Regions from separate parts of the Variovorax atrisoli genome, predicted to be linked through region 2. Evidence: predicted binding sites of a transcription regulator. Region 2 holds the regulator's gene; the other holds the start of a gene.

Region 1 (10,533 bases), on a different contig from region 2:
GGTCAACGACCTCGTGATCGAGACGCTGAGCGAAGGCGTGCTGGTGATCGACGCCGAGGGCCTGGTGCACGCGGCGAATCCCGCGGCCGACGCGATCCTTGGCCAGGGCCTGGCCAAGCTGACGCTGCCCTTCCCGCTGCATGCCCAGCCCGCCTGGCACGCGCTGGCCGCGCTGGCGCGCCAGACCTTCGCGCGGCGGGCGCCGCAGGCCGAGGAGATTCCGGTGGCGCAGGCGCGAGGCGCAGCGCGCGAGGTGCGCGTGCGCACGCGGCTCACGCCCGCCAGCGAGAAGCGCGCCGACAGCCTGTGCGTGATGTTCCTGCAGGACCTGCGCGAACTCGAGGCCCGCATCCGTACCGAGAAGCTGGCGGCGATGGGCCGCATGTCGGCGGCCGTGGCGCACGAGATCCGCAATCCGCTGGCCGCCATCACGCAGGCCAGCGCGCTGCTCAACGAAGACCTGACCGACCCCGCACACCGCAAGCTCACGAGCATGGTGCAGCACAACGCGCAGCGCCTCGCGCGCATCGTGGACGACGTGCTCGACGTCTCCCGCGCGCGCCAGCAGCGCGTGCTCTCGCTGGGCGAGCAGCTGGTGCTCGACCCGGCCGTGCAGGTGCTGGCCGAGGAATGGGTGCGCCAGACGCAGCGCAAGGGCGTGCTGGTGTCGCTCGATGCGCCCGCGAGCGAGGTGCGCTTCGACGCCGAGCACCTGCGCCGCCTGATCGTGAACCTGCTGGACAACGCATCGCGCTACGCCAGCACGCGTGAAGGCGCGATCCAGGTGCTGACCGCGATGCAGCGAGGCGGCGTCGCCAGGCCGAGCCTGATGGTATGGAGCGACGGCGCGCCGCTCGAGCCCGCGGTGCAGCGGCACCTGTTCGAGCCTTTCTTCTCTTCGGAAAGCCGCTCCAGCGGGCTGGGTCTCTTCCTGTGCCGCGAACTGTGCCGGCGGCACGGCGCCACCATCGGCTACGAGCGCCGCGCGCTGGTGCCGGGCGGGCCCGAGGGCAACGAATTCTTCGTCAGCTTTGCCCCCAGCGAAAACCGGCTGACACAATAGCGCCCGTGAGCAACTCCCCCTCTTCTTCCACCCAGCGGCCGGCGCAGATCCTGGTCATCGACGACGAGCCGGACCTGCGCACGCTGTACGAACTGACGCTGCTGCGCGAGGGCTATCGCGTGGAGGCGGCAGGCAGCGTCTCGGAAGCCTGGCAGCACCTGGAGGCCGGGCGCTTCGACGCGGTGATCACCGACATGCGGCTGCCCGATGGGCAAGGCATGGAGATCATCCACCGCATCCAGAAGGACCAGCGCAGCGAGCGCTGCGTGGTGATGACCGCCTACGGCTCGGCCGAGAACGCGGTCGAGGCGCTGAAGGCCGGCGCCTTCGACTACCTCACGAAGCCGGTCGACCTCAAGCAGTTCCGCGCGGTCGTGGCCTCCGCCGTGCAGGCGCGGACGGCACCGCAGCCGGTGGCCAAGCCCGCACAGGCGGCGCCCTCCAGTGCCGGCAATGCGGCTGGCGAGGCGGCACCGGTCACCTCCGGCACCGGCATCGCCGCGCTCGACCGCCTCGTGGGCGAATCGGAGCCGATGCGGCTGGTCAAGTCGCGCATCGCCAAGGTGGCGCGCGGCATGGCGCCGGTGCTGGTGCGCGGCGAGTCGGGCACCGGCAAGGAACTGGTTGCGCGCGCGGTGCATGCCTGCAGCCAGCGCAGCGAAGGCCCCTTCGTCGCGGTGAACTGCGGCGCGATTCCCGAGAACCTGCTCGAGGCCGAGTTCTTCGGTGCGAAGAAGGGCTCGTACACCGGCTCGTCGCAGGACCGCGACGGCTACTTCCAGGCAGCGCGCGGCGGCACGCTGTTCCTCGACGAGATCGGCGACCTGCCGCTGGCCATGCAGTCGAAGCTGCTGCGCGCGATCCAGGAGCGCAGCGTGCGCTCGATCGGCTCGACGCAGGAAGATGCCGTCGACGTGCGCATCGTGAGCGCCACTCATAAAGACCTGCACGCCGAAGTGCAGGCCGGCCGCTTCCGGCAAGACCTTTTCTACCGCCTCAACGTGATCGAGATCGCGGTGCCCGCGCTGCGCGACCGCCGCGAGGACCTGCCCGCGCTGTGCAACGCGCTGCTCTCGCGCATCGCGCAGGACGGCGGGCTGCCGGTGCCTCACTTGTCCGACGATCTGCTGCGCCGCCTCGCACAGCATCCGCTGAACGGCAACGTGCGCGAGCTCGAGAACCTGCTGCACCGCGCGGTCGCGCTGAACGACGGCGACGAACTGCACCTCGACCTGATGGGCGGCTTCACGGCCGCGGCCGAAGCGGCGGCATCTTCCGCGCCCGCGCCGCTGTCACCCCTGGGCGGCGACGCGGCGGCCGCTCCGGCCCCGGCGCCCGCCGCGCCGGTGGCGGCCTCTACCCGGCCCGCGCCTCCGCCGCTGCCCTCCGACCTTCAGGCCTACCTCGACCAGCAGGAGCGCGAGATCCTCGTGCGCGCGCTGCACGAGAGCGGCTTCAACCGCACCGCCGCCGCCGCCCGGTTGGGCATGAGCCTGCGCCAGATCCGCTATCGCATCGCGCGGCTGGGCATCACCACGCCCAACGGCGACGACGGCGCGAGCAGCAGCCATGCCGACGACTGAAAAAAAAGTGCGCGCGGCCGAGTCCGGCGACGCACTCTGGCAGGCCGGCTGGTACCGCTTCGCGAAGGCGCTGCCCTCGCCCAATTTCGGGCCCAGGCCACAGGGCGCGCAGATCGACCTCATCGTGCTGCACTCGATCAGCCTGCCGCCCGGCGAGTACGGCGGCGACGCGGTGCAGCGGCTCTTCACCAACCGGCTCGACTGGGACGCACACCCCTACTTCCAGTCGATCCGCGGGCTGGAGGTCTCCTCGCACTTCTACGTGCGGCGCAACGGCGAGCTCTGGCAGTTCGTGAGCTGCGACGACCGCGCCTGGCATGCGGGCGTGTCGACGTGGCGCGGCCGCGGCAACTGCAATGACGACTCCATCGGCATCGAACTCGAGGGCCTCGAAGGCCAGCATTTCGAGGAGCCGCAATACGAGACGCTCGCGAGCCTGTGCGCCGCCATCGCGCAGCATTTTCCGATGGCGTACATCGCCGGCCACGAGCACATCGCGCCGGGCCGCAAGCATGACCCGGGCGCCGGTTTCGACTGGCGCCTTCTGCGCGAACAACTCGGCTGGAAGCCACAGATGTTTCCTGAGCAGGTCGTCGGGCGCTAATTTTTTTCAATCGCGCGGCGCCTCGCGATGCACCGCCACCGCGCTGCAGCGAAGAGAAAATCCGAAGGGCGCAATGCAGCAACCATGCGCCCTGCAAGCCCAAATCGGCCTGCAAGCCACAGCGCATGCGGGTTGCGGGACCATAGGCCAGTATTCATGGGGCATCTTCGCAGGTGTCCTATGTCGGAAGTAGTACCGGAAATCCTTGTATCCTTTCGAAAACGCTACATCTAGTGGGTTGTATGCCCCCTGCACCCTAGATATAGTGTCTTCCGTCCGGTCCCGTACACCGGTGCGGCGCCGGGCCAGGCGTCGCCATCCAACAAGAATTGCCAACCGAGAGGAAGCGAATGCAAACAGCCCTGAATCCCCAATCGACCCCGCGTGCAATCCCCTCCACGCCGTCGCAGCCGCAGCGAGACACTGCCGGCTCCCCCACCAGCCAGAACCTGGCCCACTACCAGATCATCCGCCGCAACGGCGCGGTGGTGCCCTTCGAGCCGAACAAGATCGCCATCGCGATGATGAAGGCCTTCCTAGCCGTTCACGGCACGCAGGGCGCGGCTTCGGCCAGCGTGCGCGAGACGGTCGACACGCTCACGCAGGGCGTGATCCGCGCGCTGGTGCGTTCGCGTCCGGGCGGCGGCACCTTCCACATCGAGGACGTGCAGGACCAGGTCGAGCTCGGCCTGATGCGCGGCGGCCACCATGAGATCGCCCGCGCCTACGTGCTGTACCGCGAGCGCCGCACGCAGGAACGCTCCAAGCAGGGCGAGCAGACCGCGCCGGCCACGCCCGCGCTGCACGTGCTGGACAAGGGCGAGCTGGTCGCGCTCGACGTGAACGAGCTCAAGAGCCTGATCGAATCGGCCTGCGAAGGCCTGGGCGAGAGCATCACCGCCGCGCCGATCGTCGCCGAGACGATGCGCAACCTGTACGACGGCGTGCCGCTCGACGAGGTCTACAAGGCATCGATCCTGGCGGCCCGCACGCTGATCGAGAAGGACCCCGACTACACCTTCGCCACCGCGCGCCTGCTGCTGCACACGATCTTCAAGGAGATCATCGGCCGCGAAGTGCTGCCCGCCGAACGCGCAACCGCCTACGCCGACTACTTCCCGCAGTTCATCAAGAAGGGCGTGGACAACGACCTGCTCGACGAGAAGCTGCTGCAGTACGACCTGCCCCGCCTGGGCGCGGCCCTGAAGCCCGAGCGCGACAACCAGTTCGACTACCTCGGCCTGCAGACCCTGTACGACCGCTACTTCCTGCACGTGCGCAAGACCCGCATCGAGCTGCCGCAGGCTTTCTTCATGCGCGTGGCCATGGGCCTGTCGCTCAATGAGATCGACCGCGAAGCGCGCGCCATCGAGTTCTACGAGGTGCTGTCGTCGTTCGACTTCATGTCGAGCACGCCCACCCTGTTCAACGCCGGCACGCTGCGCTCGCAGCTGTCGAGCTGCTACCTGACCACCGTGCCCGATGACCTGGACGGCATCTACGAGTCGATCAAGGAGAACGCGCTGCTGTCGAAGTTCGCCGGCGGCCTGGGCAACGACTGGACCCGCGTGCGCGCGCTCGGCAGCCACATCAAGGGCACGAACGGCGAATCGCAGGGCGTGGTGCCCTTCCTGAAGGTGGTGAACGACACGGCCGTGGCCGTGAACCAGGGCGGCAAGCGCAAGGGCGCCGTCTGCACGTACCTCGAAACCTGGCACCTCGACATCGAGGAGTTCCTGGAGCTGCGCAAGAACACCGGCGACGACCGCCGCCGCACGCACGACATGAACACGGCCAACTGGATCCCCGACCTGTTCATGCGCCGCGTGATGGAAAAAGGCACCTGGACGCTGTTCTCGCCCTCCAACGTGCCCGACCTGCACGACCTCTTCGGCGCCGACTTCGAGAAGGCCTACGTCGCCTACGAAGAGAAGGCAGCCCGCGGCGAGATCAAGCCGAGCCGCACCGTCCAGGCGACCGACCTGTGGCGCAAGATGCTCACGATGCTGTTCGAGACCGGCCACCCCTGGATCACGTTCAAGGACGCCTGCAACGTGCGTTCGCCGCAGCAGCACGCCGGCGTGGTTCACTCGTCGAACCTGTGCACCGAGATCACGCTGAACACCAGCGACACCGAAACCGCCGTGTGCAACCTGGGTTCCGTGAACCTGCTGCAGCACCTGAAGGACGGCAAGGTCGACCAGGAGAAGCTGAAGAAGACCGTGTCGACCGCGATGCGCATGCTCGACAACGTGATCGACATCAACTACTACGCCGTGAAGAAGGCGCGCGACTCGAACCTGCGCCACCGTCCGGTCGGCCTGGGCCTGATGGGCTTCCAGGACGCGCTGTACGAACTGCGCATTCCCTACGCCTCGCAGGAAGCCGTGCAGTTCGCCGACGAGTCGATGGAAGCCATCTGCTACCACGCCTACTGGGCCTCGACCGAGCTCGCCAAGGAGCGCGGCAAGTACTCGAGCTACAAGGGCTCGCTGTGGGACAAGGGCATCCTGCCGATCGACTCGCTGGACCTGCTCGAGAAGGCACGCGGCGGCTATGTCGAGGTCGACCGCTCGGCCACCCTCGACTGGGACGCGCTGCGCTCGAAGATCAAGGCCGACGGCATGCGCAACTCGAACTGCGTGGCCATCGCCCCGACCGCGACCATCTCGAACATCATCGGCGTGGACGCCTCGATCGAGCCCTGCTTCGGCAACCTCTCGGTCAAGTCGAACCTGTCGGGCGAGTTCACCGTGATCAACCACTACCTGGTTCGCGACCTCAAGCGCCTGGGCCTGTGGGACGACGTGATGGTCATGGACCTGAAGCACTTCGACGGCTCGCTGCGCCCCATCGACCGCGTGCCGCAGGATGTGAAGGCGCTCTACGCCACCGCGTTCGAGATCGAGACCACGTGGCTGGTGGAAGCCGCCGCGCGCCGCCAGAAGTGGATCGACCAGGCGCAGTCGCTGAACATCTACATGGCCGGCGCATCGGGCAAGAAGCTCGACGACACCTACAAGCTCGCATGGCTGCGCGGCCTGAAGACGACCTACTACCTGCGCACGCAGAGCGCGACGCACGCCGAGAAGTCGACGGTGCAGTCGGGCCGTCTCAACGCCGTGTCGTCGGGCAACGAATCGTCTTCCGGCATGAGCGCGCTCGAAGCCGCTGCAGCAGCCGCAAAAGCGCAGATGAGCGCGATTCCCGCCACCGACATCGCGTTCTGCGGCGTGGACGATCCGACCTGCGAAGCGTGCCAATAAGCACGTCGATGCTCGCGACGACAAGTCAGTGAGGCGCATGCGAGATCGCGCGACGTTCATTCAATGAAGGCATTGACTGACATCGCGCGATGCATGCGAGCAACATAACAACCACATAAATGGCGTGCGATGTGAACGAGCACTTTGCAACTCACATCGTTGCTCCGATAATTTGAGCATTGGATTTTTCTATGTTGACCTGGGACGAAGAAGTCAAGCCCTCCTTACCAAAGGATATGCAACAAGGTTTGCAGCACCACAACGCATCGACCGGCGGATCTCCCGCAGGCCGTTCGGTGGACGCTCCGGCTTCGTCTTCCATCGCGCAACCCGCGCTGCGCACCTTCAGCACGCTCGATGACGGCGCGCAGGTGCGCCCGGTTGCCACCACCGCTTCTGCAGCAGCAGCGCCCGCAGTTGCCGCCCAATCCACGCAGCGCGTCAAGGCGTCCGACAAGCGCATCATCAACGGCCAGACCGACGTCAACCAGCTGGTGCCGTTCAAGTACAAGTGGGCGTGGGAAAAGTACCTCGCCACCTGCGCCAACCACTGGATGCCGCAGGAAGTGAACATGACGCGCGACATCGCGCTGTGGAAAGACCCGAACGGCCTGAGCGAAGACGAGCGGCGCATCGTCAAGCGCAACCTCGGCTTCTTCGTGACTGCCGACTCGCTGGCCGCCAACAACATCGTGCTGGGCACCTACCGCCACATCACGGCGCCCGAATGCCGCCAGTTCCTTCTGCGCCAGGCCTTCGAGGAAGCGATCCACACGCACGCGTACCAGTACATCGTCGAATCGCTCGGCCTGGACGAGAGCGAGATCTTCAACGCCTACAACGAAGTGCCGTCGATCCGCGAGAAGGACCAGTTCCTGATCCCGTTCATCGACGCCATCAGCGACCCCAACTTCCACACCGGCACGCCCGAGGCCGACCAGAAGCTGCTCAAGTCGCTCATCGTGTTCGCCTGCCTGATGGAAGGCCTCTTCTTCTACGTCGGCTTTACGCAGATCCTCGCGCTGGGTCGCCAGAACAAGATGACCGGCGCTGCCGAGCAGTACCAGTACATCCTGCGCGACGAGTCGATGCACTGCAATTTCGGCATCGACCTGATCAACCAGCTCAAGCTCGAGAATCCCGGCCTCTGGACGGCGGAATTCAAGGCGGAGATCAAGGCGCTGTTCCTGCGTGCCGTCGAGCTCGAATACAGATACGCCGAAGACACCATGCCTCGTGGCGTGCTCGGCATGAACGCCTCCATGTTCAAGGGCTACCTGCGCTACATCGCCAATCGGCGCGCGCAGCAGATCGGCCTCGAAACGCTCTTCCCGAACGAGGAAAATCCGTTCCCGTGGATGAGCGAAATGATTGACCTGAAGAAAGAGCGCAATTTCTTCGAAACCCGCGTGATCGAATACCAGTCGGGTGGCGCGCTCTCCTGGGATTGAATCTTTCGAAAAGAATTAATGAATTCAAGAATTGCCCTTGCCACCGATCGCGCCGAAGAGCGCGACATGGACGAGGGCTCAGGTGTTCATGGTGCTGGAGCAGAGATTCCAACACCATGAATCGCTTCACGGCACCCGAGGTGCGTGGAGTGCTTTCAATAGGTTGATTTTTCAACTTGATCAAGGAGAAATAGAAATGGCAACTGCAAAGAAAGCTCCGGCTAAGAAAGCCGCTGCAAAGAAGGCCCCGGCCAAGAAGGCCGTCGCCGCGAAGAAGGCTCCTGCCAAGAAGGTAGCCGCCAAGAAGGCACCGGCCAAGAAGGTCGCTGCCAAGAAGGCTCCGGCAAAGAAGGTAGCAGCGAAGAAGGCAGCACCGGCGAAGAAGGCCGCTGCCAAGAAGGCTCCTGCCAAGAAGGCCGTAGCGAAGAAGGCGCCTGCGAAGAAGGCTGCTGCCAAGAAGGCCCCGGCGAAAAAGGCCGCTGCCAAGAAGGCTCCTGCGAAGAAGGCTGCCGCCAAGAAGGCCCCTGCCAAAAAGGCTGCTGCCAAGAAAGCCGCGAAAAAGCCTGCTGCCAAGAAGCCTGCTGCGAAGAAGGCTCCCAAGGCCGCTGCCCCTGCCAAGGCTGCCGCCGTAGCGCCTGCCCCTGCGGCGCAAACGACGCTGAATCCTCAGGCAGCATGGCCGTTCCCCACGGCCAGCAAGCCCTGAGTCTCTCAGCGGCCTTGAAGGCAAAAGCCCGGCACCTCACGGTGCCGGGCTTTTTTATCGCCCTTGCGGGCGCTCTTCCGGAAAGAAGATCAGACGCCCAGCGCCTTGCGGTCGATCTCGTAGTTCTGCGGGCCGCGCTGAGCGATCTTGATCGCGCCGACCTTGTTGCCCAGTTCCGCGCACTGCGCGAGCGGCCAGCCCTTTTCCAGGCCGAAGAGCAGCGCACCGCGCCATGCGTCGCCGCAGCCCGTGGGCTCGACCACCTCGGTGGCCACAACGCCCGGCACATGCTCGCGCTCGCCGTCGGTCCAGATCTCGCAGCCCTCGGCCGCCAGCGTGACCACGAGGCCGCGCACGCGCTTCGATATCTCGGCCAGGCTCCAGCCGGTGCGCTGCGAGAGCATCTTTCCTTCGTAGTCGTTCACCACCACCCAGCTCGCCAGATCGACGAAGTGACGCAGCGCCTCGCCGTCGAACATCGGCAGGCCCTGGCCCGGATCGAACACGAACGGGATGCCCGCCGCAGCGAACTGCTCCGCGTGCTGCAGCATCGCTTCGCGTCCGTCGGGGGCGACGATGCCGAGCTTGATGTCCTCTCGCGCGGCGACCTTCGTGATGTGCGCCTGCTGCATCGCGCCGGGGTGGAAGGCGGTGATCTGGTTGTTGTCGACGTCGCTCATGATCATCGCCTGCGCGGTGAAGGTGTCGTCGAGCTGCCGCACGAACTCCGTGCTGATGCCCAGCGAGCGCATGCGCTCGAGGTAGGTGGCACCGTCGCTGCCGAGCGTTGCCATCGGCAGCGCCGTGCCGCCGAGCGCATTGAGGCTGTAGGCGATGTTGCCCGCGCAGCCGCCGAAGTCGCGACGTAGCGTGGGCACGAGGAACGACACATTCAGGATGTGCAGCTGGTCGGGAAGGATCTGGTCGGCGAACCGGCCCTCGAAAGTCATGATGGTGTCGAATGCGAGGGAACCGCAGATCACAGTTGCCATGGTTAGCCGTTGAGTGGTTGAGTGGATGAAAGCGAGCGGGACGCGTGCACGCGCCGCGCTCAGGGATAGAAAGCCTCGACGCGATAACCCGCGACGGGCGGCAGCGCTGCTGCTTCGGAGGCCGACAAGGTCAGGGGCAGCGAGGCAGCGCGATCCGCGCGCGCAGGCAGCACCGACGGAGCGCCGAAGTCAGCGGGCATCAGCACGCGGCGCACCACGGCGCGCTCCTGCGTATCGAGCAGCGAGAGCTCGATGGCCGGCATCGCAAGCGGCACGGTGGCGCCGTTGCGCAAGGTGAAGCTCAGGCGGTAGTCGTTGCCGCCGCTCTTCTCGCGAGCGAAGGCCGCGCCTTCGATCACGATGTCGCCGATCTGGCGCAGCGCGCCGAGTTCGCAGCCCGTGTACTCGCACAGCGCAGCGACCGCGGGCCGCAGATTGGGTTGGCGCGCGACGATGCCGTCGCGTTCATGGCGAACGATCTGCAGCACGAGCAGCAGCGCAGCAAGGACCACCAGCAGGATCAGCACCACGCGAACGCCCCTGCGCTGCCAGAAGCCCGGCGCGTTCTCCAGTGGCTCGTCGTCCTCCGCGAAGGGATGCCCAGGGGGCGGCTCGAAGATCGGCGAGAGCACCGGATCGGGCTCGCCGGCTTGGCTTTCGGTTTCGGTTTCCTCGCGGACGACCACGGCCGGGGCCTTCGCCGCAGCGCGTTCCTCGCGGGCCTTGGCGCTTGCGATCTTGGCCGACTTGGCGCGGGCGCGGCGCAGCGCCTTCTGCATCTGCACCTGGTCGTGGTCCTTCTCGAGCTGCTCGCGTTCGTCCGCCGCACCTCCCGCATCACCCTCATCGCTCGCTCGCTCGATGAATG
Region 2 (10,533 bases):
GAGGTGTTCTCGACGGTGTGCGGGATCAGGTTGATGCTGATCTCCGCGCCGTCGGCGATGTCCCTGACGCTGTTGACCGTGAGGCTCACGCCGTTGATGGTGATCGAGCCCTTGTAGGCGAGGAAGCGGGCGAGGGCGGCGGGAGCCACCACGCGGAGCTCCCAGCTTTCTCCGACCGGCTCGAAGCGGCTGACGCTGCCGATTCCGTCGACGTGGCCCGAGACGATGTGGCCGCCGAGGCGGTCGCTTGCGCGCAGGGCCTTCTCGAGGTTGATGCGGCTGCCTTCGTCGGTCAGGCCGGCGGTCTTGTCGAGCGATTCGGCCGAGATGTCGATGGTGAACTGCTGGCGCTCGGGAGCGAGCGTGGTGACCGTCATGCAGGCGCCGTTGAGCGCGATGCTGTCGCCGAGACCGACGTCGTCGAGATAGCCCGCGGGCACCTCGATGCTGAGTCTCTTGCCATGGGAGGAGGTGGTGCCGAGGTCGTGGATGGCGGCGATGCGCCCCACGCCGGTGATGATTCCGGTGAACATCCCGCCATTTTCGCAGAGAACGAAGGGGCCACGCGGCGGGCGGGCTAGAAGGCGTCCCTTCCGGCGACCCGGGCGACGATGCGAAGGTCGGGACCGACCTGCTCTAAGCCGCGGAATTCGAGGGGCAGGGCGCCCGTCAATTCCGTCAACGGCCCACCAGCGTGGATTTCGGAAGCGATATCCAGCCCGTCGCCGATCAGCTTCGGCGCCAGGTAAATCAGCAATTCGTCGACAAGACCTTCGCGCAGCAGCGAGCCATTGAGCTTGTGCCCGGCCTCCACGTGCAATTCGTTGACTTCCCGGCGGGCAAGGTCTTTCAGCATCGCCGCCAGGTCGACCTTGCCCTGCGCATTCGGCAGGCAGGTGACCGTGGCGCCGCGCGCCTCCAAGGCGGCGGACTTCTGCGCGTCCTGCGTCGCGGCGTAGATCCAGACCGCACGGCCGGGCATGAAGAGCTTCGCATCCGGGGGGGTCTGCAGTTGGCTGTCGATCACCACCACGTGCGGCTGCCGGGTGGTCTGCACCAGCCGTACGTCCAGGCGCGGGTCGTCTTCCAGCACCGTGCCCACGCCAGTCAGGACCGCGCTGGCACGAGCCCGCCAGGCATGGCCGTCGGTGCGCGCCTGCTCGGAAGTGATCCACTGGCTCACGCCGTTGCGCAGGCCGGTCTTGCCGTCGAGCGAGGCCGCCGCCTTGAGCCGCACCCAAGGCGTCTTGCGGACCATGCGGCTGAAGAAGCCGAGGTTGAGCTCCCGCGCCTCATCCGCGCCAGTCCCCACCTCGACCTGAACGCCTGCTGCGCGCAGCCGCCCGAAACCCTGGCCCGAGACCAGCGGATTGGGATCGGCCATCGCCGCCACGACCCGGCCGATGCCTGCCGCGACCAGGGCGTCGCAACACGGACCGGTGCGGCCGTGATGGGAGCAGGGCTCCAGCGTGACCCAGGCAGTTGCCCCTGCCACCGAATTGCCCCGCGCTGCCGCATCGCGCAGCGCCATGACTTCGGCATGCGGACCGCCGACTTGTTGGGTGTGGCCCTCGCCGATCACCGTGCCGTCTGGCGCCACCAGCACGCAGCCGACGCGGGGGTTCGGATCGGTCTCCGGGCCGGCCTGGCGCGCCAGATTCAGCGCCTGGATCATGAAATTCGGATTTTCTTTTGTCATTCTTTTGTTAAATCAAATTCGTTGCAAATGTCAATTCGAAATTGATCGAAAACAATTTGCCGCCAATCCATCTGTTTTGACCGCCCGTCGCGCAATTGACGTTATTGGCCGGTCACTGGGAAACCGGAAAAATAGAATTCGCACCAATTGAAATCAGGGAGGAGCGCCCGCCGGCACGCAGATGCACGCAGCGGGTGGCACGACATGGACAACAACGGATTCTGCGCGTCCGAACGGGGCTTCACGCTCATCGAGATGATGGTCGTGATCGTACTGATGGCCGTGATGCTGGGATTGGCTCTGCCGAGTTTCAACGGCCTCATCGAAACGCATCGGGTCGAGGGCATGGCCAGGGCGCTGATGGCGAGCGTCAGCGATGCGCGCGCCGAGGCGGCCCGCCGAGGGGTGAAGGTGACCATGCAGCAGCGATCGGAGTGCCAGGGCCGGGACTGGAGCTGCGGCTGGGAGACGCTGGTCGGAAGCGGCGAGGCCATCGAAATCCTCAAGCGCCAGGATCCCGACGGACGTGTCGCCATCGAGAAGAGCACCGCGGGCGCCATGTCGTTCGACCCGATAGGCCACTCGACGGGTGGGGGCCGCTTTCGCCTTCGTCCGGCCGACAGCTCCGGTTCGTCCAAGATCGTCGTGGTGTGCCTTGCCCTTGGGGGCCGCGTTCGGCTGGTGAGGGGGAGCGACTCATGCTGATGCGCCGTCCCCGCGTCAGCCGGGCGCAGCGGGTGCAGCCGGGCTTCTCGATGATCGAAGCGCTGGTCGCGCTGCTCGTGCTCTCGCTGGGCCTGCTGGCGCTGGCCGGCTTCCAGGTTCGCGTGCTGGTCGACAGTGTCGGTGCAAGTAACCAGAACCTCGCAATCCAGCTGGCCGGCGACCTGGCCGATCGCATCCGTGCCAATCCCGCAGCAGCGGCGACGACGCCCAGCCGGTACGTGACAGACTGGTCGGCTGCGTCAGCCAACGGGCCCAGACCTTCTTGCGAGGGGCTCAAGGCCGCCTGCAACGCCGCCGAACTTGCGGCGCACGATCTATGGAACTGGAAGCGCGCGATAGCTGCCGCCTTGCCCGGCGGGGCGGCCGACGTGAGGGCCAGCGCCACGGCGGGCGGCGTGCTGCTCATGCACCTTGCCTGGGACGAGCCGGCGGTGCTCGACCCCATCGCGCCCGATCCGGACTGGCAGTGCCCCACAGGCAAGGCCTGCCTCGAAGTCTCCGTCGCGGTGCCGCAGCCATGAAGAGCCGAGCGCCATCCGGCTTCACGCTGGTCGAGTTCCTCGTCGCACTGGTCGTCGGAATGCTGATCGTGCTGGCCGCCATCGCGGCCATGCTCGGCACGCGCAGTAACGCCATGACGGGCGACGACGTCAACACGCTCAACCAATCGTCGGCGCTGGCTTTCAGGATGCTCGGCCAGCAGATACGGCAGGCGGGCTACATCCCCATCGATCCCACCGAGCCGCTCTACTACTTCAACACCAGCGCCGACCGGGGCACCAACCTGACCGACGAGCAGGCCTTCTTCGCGGTCAAGGGCGTGGAGTCCGCGGACGGCTCCAACGACAAGCTGAAGCTGGGCTACGCGCCGAACCCCGACTACTTCAAGGACTGCCTGGGTCAGGAGCCGGGGCGTTCTTCGGGCGGCGAATACGACCGGACCGAGCCCGAAGCGCAGGGCAACGCGCGGCTCATCACCAGCGAGTTCTCCGTGTCGAACGGCACGCTCAGGTGCCAGGGCAGCGGCAATGCGACTCCGCAGCCGGTCATCGACGGTGTGGAGCGTTTCGACGTCATGTATGGGGTCAGCGCCACGTCCGGAAGCCGGCAGGTGGTGCGCTACGTGACGGCCGACGGCGTCGACGATGGCTTCCGCAACGTCCGAACGGTTCGCATCTGCCTTCAACTCGCGGGCGCCTCCAGGAGCAATCCTGCGGGCAGCCATGTCGACTGCGACGGGGTTTCGAAGACGAGCAGCGACGGCAGGCTGCGGCGCGTTTACACGGCAGTGTTCTCGCTGCGCAACGACCTGGGAGCGCTGTGAGCATGACGAAGGCGACGGGGCCCGCGCGCGGGCAGGCCGGCGAACTGCCGGCGCAGCATGGCTTCACGCTCTTCATCGTGATGATCATGCTGCTGCTCTCGGCGCTACTGCTGATAGGCGGGGCGCGCACCGCGGTGCTTCTCGAATCGATGGCAGGCAACCAGCGCGACTACCAGCGCGCCTTCGAGGCCGCCGAGGCAGCGCTGCTGGATGCGGAGCGCGACATCCGGCAACTCGCCTTCGATTCCGCGAGCAAGACCTATGTGGCGTGTACGGCACTCGCCACGGCGCGCTGCCGCAAGTCGGAGGACGGACGCGTCTTTCCCGACCGGGATACGGGCTGGGTCACCGCCTACATGAACGACGGCCCCAACAGCTGCGAGCGGGGCATCTGCTATTTCTCGGAGGCGGGCTCTGTTGTTGCCGCCCACGGCAGCGAGGCCTACCGCTTCTGGCACCGCGATGCATACAAGTCCAAGTACGCCAGGTACGGCCAGTTCACCGGAGCGCTCAAAGCCGGCAGTCCGGCGCTGGATGGCGCCAGGTACTGGATCGAGGTGATCGACCGAAGGAACAGCAAATACCCGCTGTTTCGCATCACGGCCACTGCCACCGGGGCGCGCAGCGTCATCGGCAAAGGGGAGGGGACGAAGGTCGAACTGCAGGTGTCGTTCGATCCGGACCCGGTCTCCCGGATCAACTGAGCATTGGGAGAGAAAGAGATGAGGATCAGGAAGTTGCCAGCACGCGCAGTCATGTCGGGCCTCGTACTTGCACAGACCATCGTCCACGCTGCGCAGTATCCGCTGGCGCAGGTGCCGCGAAATGCCGCGGTCGCAGAGCCCGCGCCGAACGTGATCGTTTCGGTCGACAACTCCGGAAGCATGGACGGCAGCGGCATGGCGACCCTGCGCGCTGCGCTCAAGGAGAACTTTTCCGAGGCCAACATGCCCGATCACCGCATCCGTCTGGCCTGGCAGTCGCTGAACGACGACCACAGCGATCGCAACTGCGCTGCATTCCGAAACGCCGAGCGTCCTTGCCTGATCGGCGGACGCGTCAACGCGAACCTGATGCGTTCGCTGGACCGGACGCACCGAGCCAATTTCATGGCCTGGGTCGACGCCGTTCAGGCGACGGGCGGCACGCCTCTTCATGAGATGATGGCCCGCGCCGGCGAGTACATGCAGACCACCGGTCAGCACAGCCCCTTCTCGGATGAGCCGGGCGTGGCTGGAGCCGCGCAGTCGAGTTGCCGCAGGTCGTTCCATATCTTCATGACGGATGGCGACTATTGGCATCCCACGGGTTTGGAGAGCTTCATGCCCGCGGTTGCCAATGAAGATGGCTCTCGCCGCGTCCTGCCCGACTCAACGCGCTACGAGCCGCGTGCACCCTATGCCGACAACTTCGGCAGGACGAAGCGTCCGACGCTCGCCGACTTGAGCTTTCACTACTGGGCCACCGACTTGCAGCCGGGGGTGCCCAACAACCTGAGGAAGATCATTGCCGAGCCCGGCGACGCGACAGTCGGAAGCGCCAAGCTTCCCGAGTACTGGAATCCCAAGAACGACCCGGCCACCTGGCAGCACCTGACGACTCACTTCATCGGGTTCGGTGCCGCGGGCACGTGGTGGTCGTCGCCGAAAATCTCTGCAACTGCATCGCAGCCCAGCTACAGCGGAGACTATGCCCGCCTGGTCGACGGCTCGATCCGATGGCTGAACCCGTTCGAGGGTAACGAACGCATGGACCTCTGGCATGCCGCCCTCAACAGCCGCGGCACGTTCACGCCGGTCTCCAATGCCCAAGCCTTGAGCGGTGCCTTCAAATCGATCCTCGGACAGGTTCTTGTCAACACCAGCACACCGCTGACGTCGATCTCGGCAAACGCTTCCCGGGTCTCGACCAACACTTCCGTCTATCGGGCCGGCTACGACACGGCCGACTGGTCCGGCAGCCTCAGCGCCACGAAGTTCGGCGCCGACGGCAAGCTCTCTGCCAAAGCCGACTGGTCGGCGCGTGATCTGCTCGATACCCGCATGGCAGGCGCTGGCGCACACGACCGGGATCGCAATGTGCTCAGCTTCTCAGGCACCACGCCTGCGTCGGGTGGGCGTGCGGCGACGACCGGCGTGGGCGTGCCGTTCAGGTGGGCCGCCTTGAGCGACGTGCAGAGAGCCGCGCTCAAGGCCAGCGCCGACACCGGTCCCGAAAGCACCGCCCTGGGCCGGGCCGTGCTCGACTTCCTGCGCGGGGACCGCAGCAACGAGGGCGCCGGTCGCCAGTTCCGCAAACGCGGCCACGTGCTCGGCGATATCGTGGGCTCCAGCGTCTGGTATTCGGGACAACCGAAAAGCGGCTTCACAGGTAACGCCTATGCCGCGTTCGCAGCAGTCCCTCGCGCGCCGATGGTCTATGTCGGCGCCAACGACGGCATGCTGCACGCCTTCAACGCAAGCACTGGCAAGGAGACGTTCGCCTACGTGCCCGAGGGCCTCTACGGCACGGCGGCGGCGCCGAATCTCAAGCGGCTCAGCGAAGGCGGCTACACCCACCGGTACTACGTCGACGGGAGTGCCTTCGTCGCCGACATCTACATGGGGGCGGCATCCTCGGCCAGGACGACCGACGCGCAGAAGGCGGCCCACTGGAAGTCGCTGCTCGTGGGCACCCTGGGCGCGGGTGGCAAGGGGTACTTCGTACTCGACGTCACGCGGCCGGAAAGCATCGACGAAGGCAATGCCGCCGCCGTGGCGCTGATCGACACGACCGCGCTTGCGGACGATGACCTGGGCCATCAGTTCCAGCAGCCTGCGATCGACGCCTTCTCGGGGCGGGCGCTGCAGGTCGCACAGTTGAGCAACGACCGAAAGGCCCTGATCCTGGGCAACGGCTACAACAGCAGGAGCGAGAAGGCGGTGCTGTGGATCCAGTATCTCGATGGGGACAAGGAGATCCTCAAGATTCCCGCGCCGACCACGCAGGCGAAAGACACGGGCAACGGCCTGTCCGCGCCACGTCCGGTGGACCATGACGGCGACGGCAAGGTCGACCTTGTCTACGCCGGCGACCTGCTCGGCAATCTCTGGAAGTTCGATCTCAGCAGCACCGACAGTCGCCGGTGGAAGGCCACCATGGGGCCCTTCGACAGGCGCCGCGCGGCCGGATCGGAATCCGCCTCCGGCCTCGACGACAAGCCGTTGTTTGCAGCAGGAGCCAGCCAGCCGATCACGGCGGCGCCTGTTGTGGTCGGGCATCCCCACGGCGGCTACATGGTGGTGTTCGGCACCGGACGACTTTTCGCCTCGGGTGATGAAGGCTCGACTGCGGACCAGTACCTGTATGGCATCCGGGACCTGGCCAACGGAAGCTCGGGCACTGCGGCCTTCACCGATCTCGTGGCGCAGACCATCGGCGACGCTTCCGTCACTGAGGGCGACGCCGAACTGCGCACCGTCTCCCGCAATGGCGTGAGCTTCGGCGGTTCGCGGGCCCGACGTGGCTGGCATCTGAAGCTGCCGGTGGCCGGCGAGCGCATCGTCTATCCAGGTGACGTCCTGGGCAGCGGCGTGGGTCTGTTCTCGACAACCATCCCTGGTTCGAGCAGCAATTCGGTCGACTGCGCCGCCGGCACGGGCGACGACGGGTGGTCGCTGCTGATCGACTTCTTCAGCGGCTCCGCACCGGCAGGCATTTCGTACACCACATCCGGTGCGGTGGGCGCCTACGCGGGCTTCAGGAACCGGTCCGGCAGGGACGACCTGGTCCTGCAGCCGCAGAACCGGCAGAAGGGCCAGGACGTGATCTGCAATGCCGCTGGCGACTGCAAGTCACCCATCCGGCCGGACATCGTGCGCCGATTCGGCTGGCGCAGTCTGATTTCGAGCGACTGAAACGGAAACCATGGACAGGAATCCCAGAGCACAAGCCCGCCCGTGGGCTCGTTCGTGCGGCTTCACGCTGATCGAACTCATGATCGTGACGGTGGTTATCGGAATCCTCGCTGCCATTGCCTACCCGAGCTACACCCGCTATGTGCTGCGGGCCAAGCGCGCGGACGCAAAGCAGCAACTGCTGCAGGCGGCGCAATGGAACGAGCGCTACCTGACAGCCAACGGCAAATATCCGCTCGGCAGCGTCGGATTGCCCTCCGGGCTGAAGCAGTCACCTTCGTCCGGGTCGGCCAGCTACAACATAGGCTATGTATCTCGCAGCGAAACCAGCTATACCCTGCAGGCCGTACCTCAAGGCGCGTCAACCGCAGACGAGTGCGGAACGCTGACGGTGAACCATCGAGGCGTCAAACTGGCCGCAGGGCGGACAAGCAGCGCGGATTCATTGGTTCAGCTCTGCTGGACCCGCTGAATTCGGGCGGAGAGAGGAGGTTGGGGCGCGCGGCGCGGCTCAGATATCGCGCAGCAACTGCCTGAACTCGTCCACGTCCTCGAAGCTGCGGTACACCGAGGCGAAGCGCACGTAGGCGACCTTGTCGAGCTTCTTGAGTTCGCGCATGACGAGCTCGCCGACCTTGGTCGAATCGATCTCGCGCAGGCCGCTGGCCAGCAGCTTCTGCTCGATGCGCAGCAGCGCGTTGTCGATCTGCTCGATGCTCACGGGGCGTTTGCGCAGCGCCAGCATCATGGAGGCGCGCACCTTGGTCGAATCGAAGTCGGCGCGGCTGCCGTCCTTCTTTACGACCACGGGAAAGTTGACATCGGGCCGTTCGTAGGTGGTGAACCGCTTGTCGCAGGCGCTGCACTGGCGGCGCCTGCGGACGAAGTCGGCGTCTTCTGAAACGCGGGTCTCCACAACCTGCGTTTCAAGATGGCCGCAAAAGGGGCATTTCATGCGGCCAGGTCTTCCTGCTTCTCTCTACGAGCCGACAACAGATCAGCGGTAGACAGGGAAGCGGCTCGTCAGGGCATGAACCTTGGCGCGCACCGCTTCGATGTTCGCCGCGTCGCGCGGGTTCTCGAGCACGTCGGCAACCAGGTTCGCCGTGATGCGGGCCTCTTCGTCCTTGAAGCCGCGGGTGGTCAATGCGGGGGTACCGATGCGCACGCCGCTGGTGACCATCGGCTTTTCCGGGTCGTTGGGGATCGCGTTCTTGTTGATCGTCATGTGGGCGCTGCCCAGCACGGCTTCGGCTTCCTTGCCGGTGATGCCCTTGGAGCGCAGGTCGACCAGCATCACGTGGCTTTCGGTGCGTCCGCTCACGATGCGCAGGCCGCGCTGGGTGAGGGTCTCGGCCACGATCTGGGCGTTCTTGACCACCTGTTGCTGGTAGGCCTTGAACTCGGGCGACATGGCTTCCTTGAACGCCACGGCCTTGGCGGCGATCACGTGCATCAGCGGGCCGCCTTGCAGGCCCGGGAAGATCGCGCTGTTGATCGCCTTCTCGTGCTGCGACTTCATCAGGATGATGCCGCCGCGCGGGCCGCGCAGGCTCTTGTGGGTGGTGGAGGTGACCACGTCTGCGTGCGGCACCGGGTTGGGGTAGACGCCCGCAGCCACGAGGCCGGCGTAGTGGGCGATGTCGACCATGAAGATCGCGCCGACGTCCTTGGCCACCTTGGCGAAGCGCTCGAAGTCGATGCGCAGCGAGTAGGCCGAGGCACCCGCGATGATCAGCTTGGGCATGTGCTCATGCGCCTTGCGCTCCATCGCGTCGTAGTCGATTTCTTCCTTCTCGTTCAGGCCGTAGCTCACCACGTTGAACCACTTGCCGCTCATGTTCAGCGGCATGCCGTGGGTCAGGTGGCCGCCTTCGGCCAGGCTCATGCCCATGATGGTGTCGCCGGGCTTCAGGAAAGCCAGCATCACGGCTTCGTTGGCCGAGGCGCCGCAGTGCGGCTGCACGTTGGCCGCGTCGGCGCCGAAGATCTGCTTGATGCGGTCGATGGCCAGCTGTTCGGCCACGTCGACGTGTTCGCAGCCGCCGTAGTAGCGCTTGCCCGGATAGCCTTCGGCGTACTTGTTGGTGAGCTGCGAGCCCTGGGCGGCCATGACGGCCGGGGAGGCGTAGTTCTCGCTGGCGATCAGCTCGATGTGGTGTTCCTGGCGTGCGTTCTCGGCTTGAATCGCGGCCCAGATTTCGGGGTCGGTCTGTTCGACCAGGATATTGCGTTGGTACATGGCAGTCCTTTGAAGACGAGGTCCTTGTTCTTCAACCAAACAAGGGCTGCCCAGGCGAACGGCTGAACACCTGTGTGACCAGGCGGTACGCTTCCCAGTGGTATTCCACGTCAGCGCGTGGCACCTTGACGGGTGCTGCGCCTATCGCCAGTCGCGTACCGCTCGAGTGTAGCTCAGCAGGCCGCACCCGCGCTGCCGAAACTCCTTCAGGAAACGGAAGACAGCAGGGCCACCTTGGCGGGTTCGCCGCCTTCCTCGCGCTTCGCGGGAGGCGCGACCACCGGGATCGGCTGCGGCCGCACGGTCGGCGGCGTGACGGTGGACGGCGCGCGGCCGTTGGCGACCTGCAGCAGGCGCTCGTGCTCCGCCATCACCTTGGCGGCGTAGCCGCCGTCGTCCTCGAGGTTGGCTGCTCCCACGTAGTAGCGCAGTCCGCCTTCGAGCGAGCCGGCGCGGGCGATGCATTCCTGCAGCACCTTGACGCCGACGCGCATGTTGGTGACCGGGTCGAAGGCGGTGAGCGTGCCGCCCGCGCTTTCGTACTTGTCGCCGTGAACGCGGGTCATGACCTGCATCAGTCCCTGGGCACCGACCTGGCTCTGGGCGAAGGGGTTGAAGCTGGATTCGACGGCCATGATCGCGAGGA

The links. The regulator NrdR, encoded in region 2, represses ribonucleotide reductase genes. The targets are predictions, from matches to a motif close to CACNANATNTNGTG.
Region 1: FHY06_RS09685 (ribonucleoside-diphosphate reductase subunit alpha) is a predicted target of NrdR. The motif match lies at 3,505-3,518, and genes of this name have one in related genera.

Annotation. Positions count from the first base shown of each region.
Region 1 covers NZ_JACIBG010000002.1:596,991-607,523, forward strand. The annotation lists gene FHY06_RS09670 (two-component system sensor histidine kinase NtrB) at 1-1,063, shown strand, start outside; gene FHY06_RS09675 (sigma-54-dependent transcriptional regulator) at 1,069-2,646, shown strand; gene ampD (1,6-anhydro-N-acetylmuramyl-L-alanine amidase AmpD) at 2,633-3,250, shown strand; gene FHY06_RS09685 (ribonucleoside-diphosphate reductase subunit alpha) at 3,601-6,516, shown strand; gene FHY06_RS09690 (ribonucleotide-diphosphate reductase subunit beta) at 6,708-7,967, shown strand; gene FHY06_RS09695 (histone H1-like DNA-binding protein) at 8,164-8,673, shown strand; gene FHY06_RS09700 (carbohydrate kinase family protein) at 8,763-9,665, opposite strand; gene FHY06_RS09705 (zinc-ribbon and DUF3426 domain-containing protein) at 9,725-10,533, opposite strand, start outside.
Region 2 covers NZ_JACIBG010000001.1:1,148,348-1,158,880, reverse strand. The annotation lists gene FHY06_RS05500 (riboflavin synthase) at 1-533, opposite strand, end outside; gene ribD (bifunctional diaminohydroxyphosphoribosylaminopyrimidine deaminase/5-amino-6-(5-phosphoribosylamino)uracil reductase RibD) at 578-1,699, opposite strand; gene FHY06_RS05490 (GspH/FimT family pseudopilin) at 1,904-2,404, shown strand; gene pilV (type IV pilus modification protein PilV) at 2,398-2,946, shown strand; gene FHY06_RS05480 (PilW family protein) at 2,943-3,749, shown strand; gene FHY06_RS05475 (pilus assembly PilX family protein) at 3,752-4,453, shown strand; gene FHY06_RS05470 (PilC/PilY family type IV pilus protein) at 4,472-7,645, shown strand; gene FHY06_RS05465 (type IV pilin protein) at 7,656-8,117, shown strand; gene nrdR (transcriptional regulator NrdR) at 8,157-8,600, opposite strand; gene glyA (serine hydroxymethyltransferase) at 8,643-9,887, opposite strand; ZMP/ZTP riboswitch at 9,929-10,052, opposite strand; gene FHY06_RS05450 (lytic transglycosylase domain-containing protein) at 10,094-10,533, opposite strand, start outside.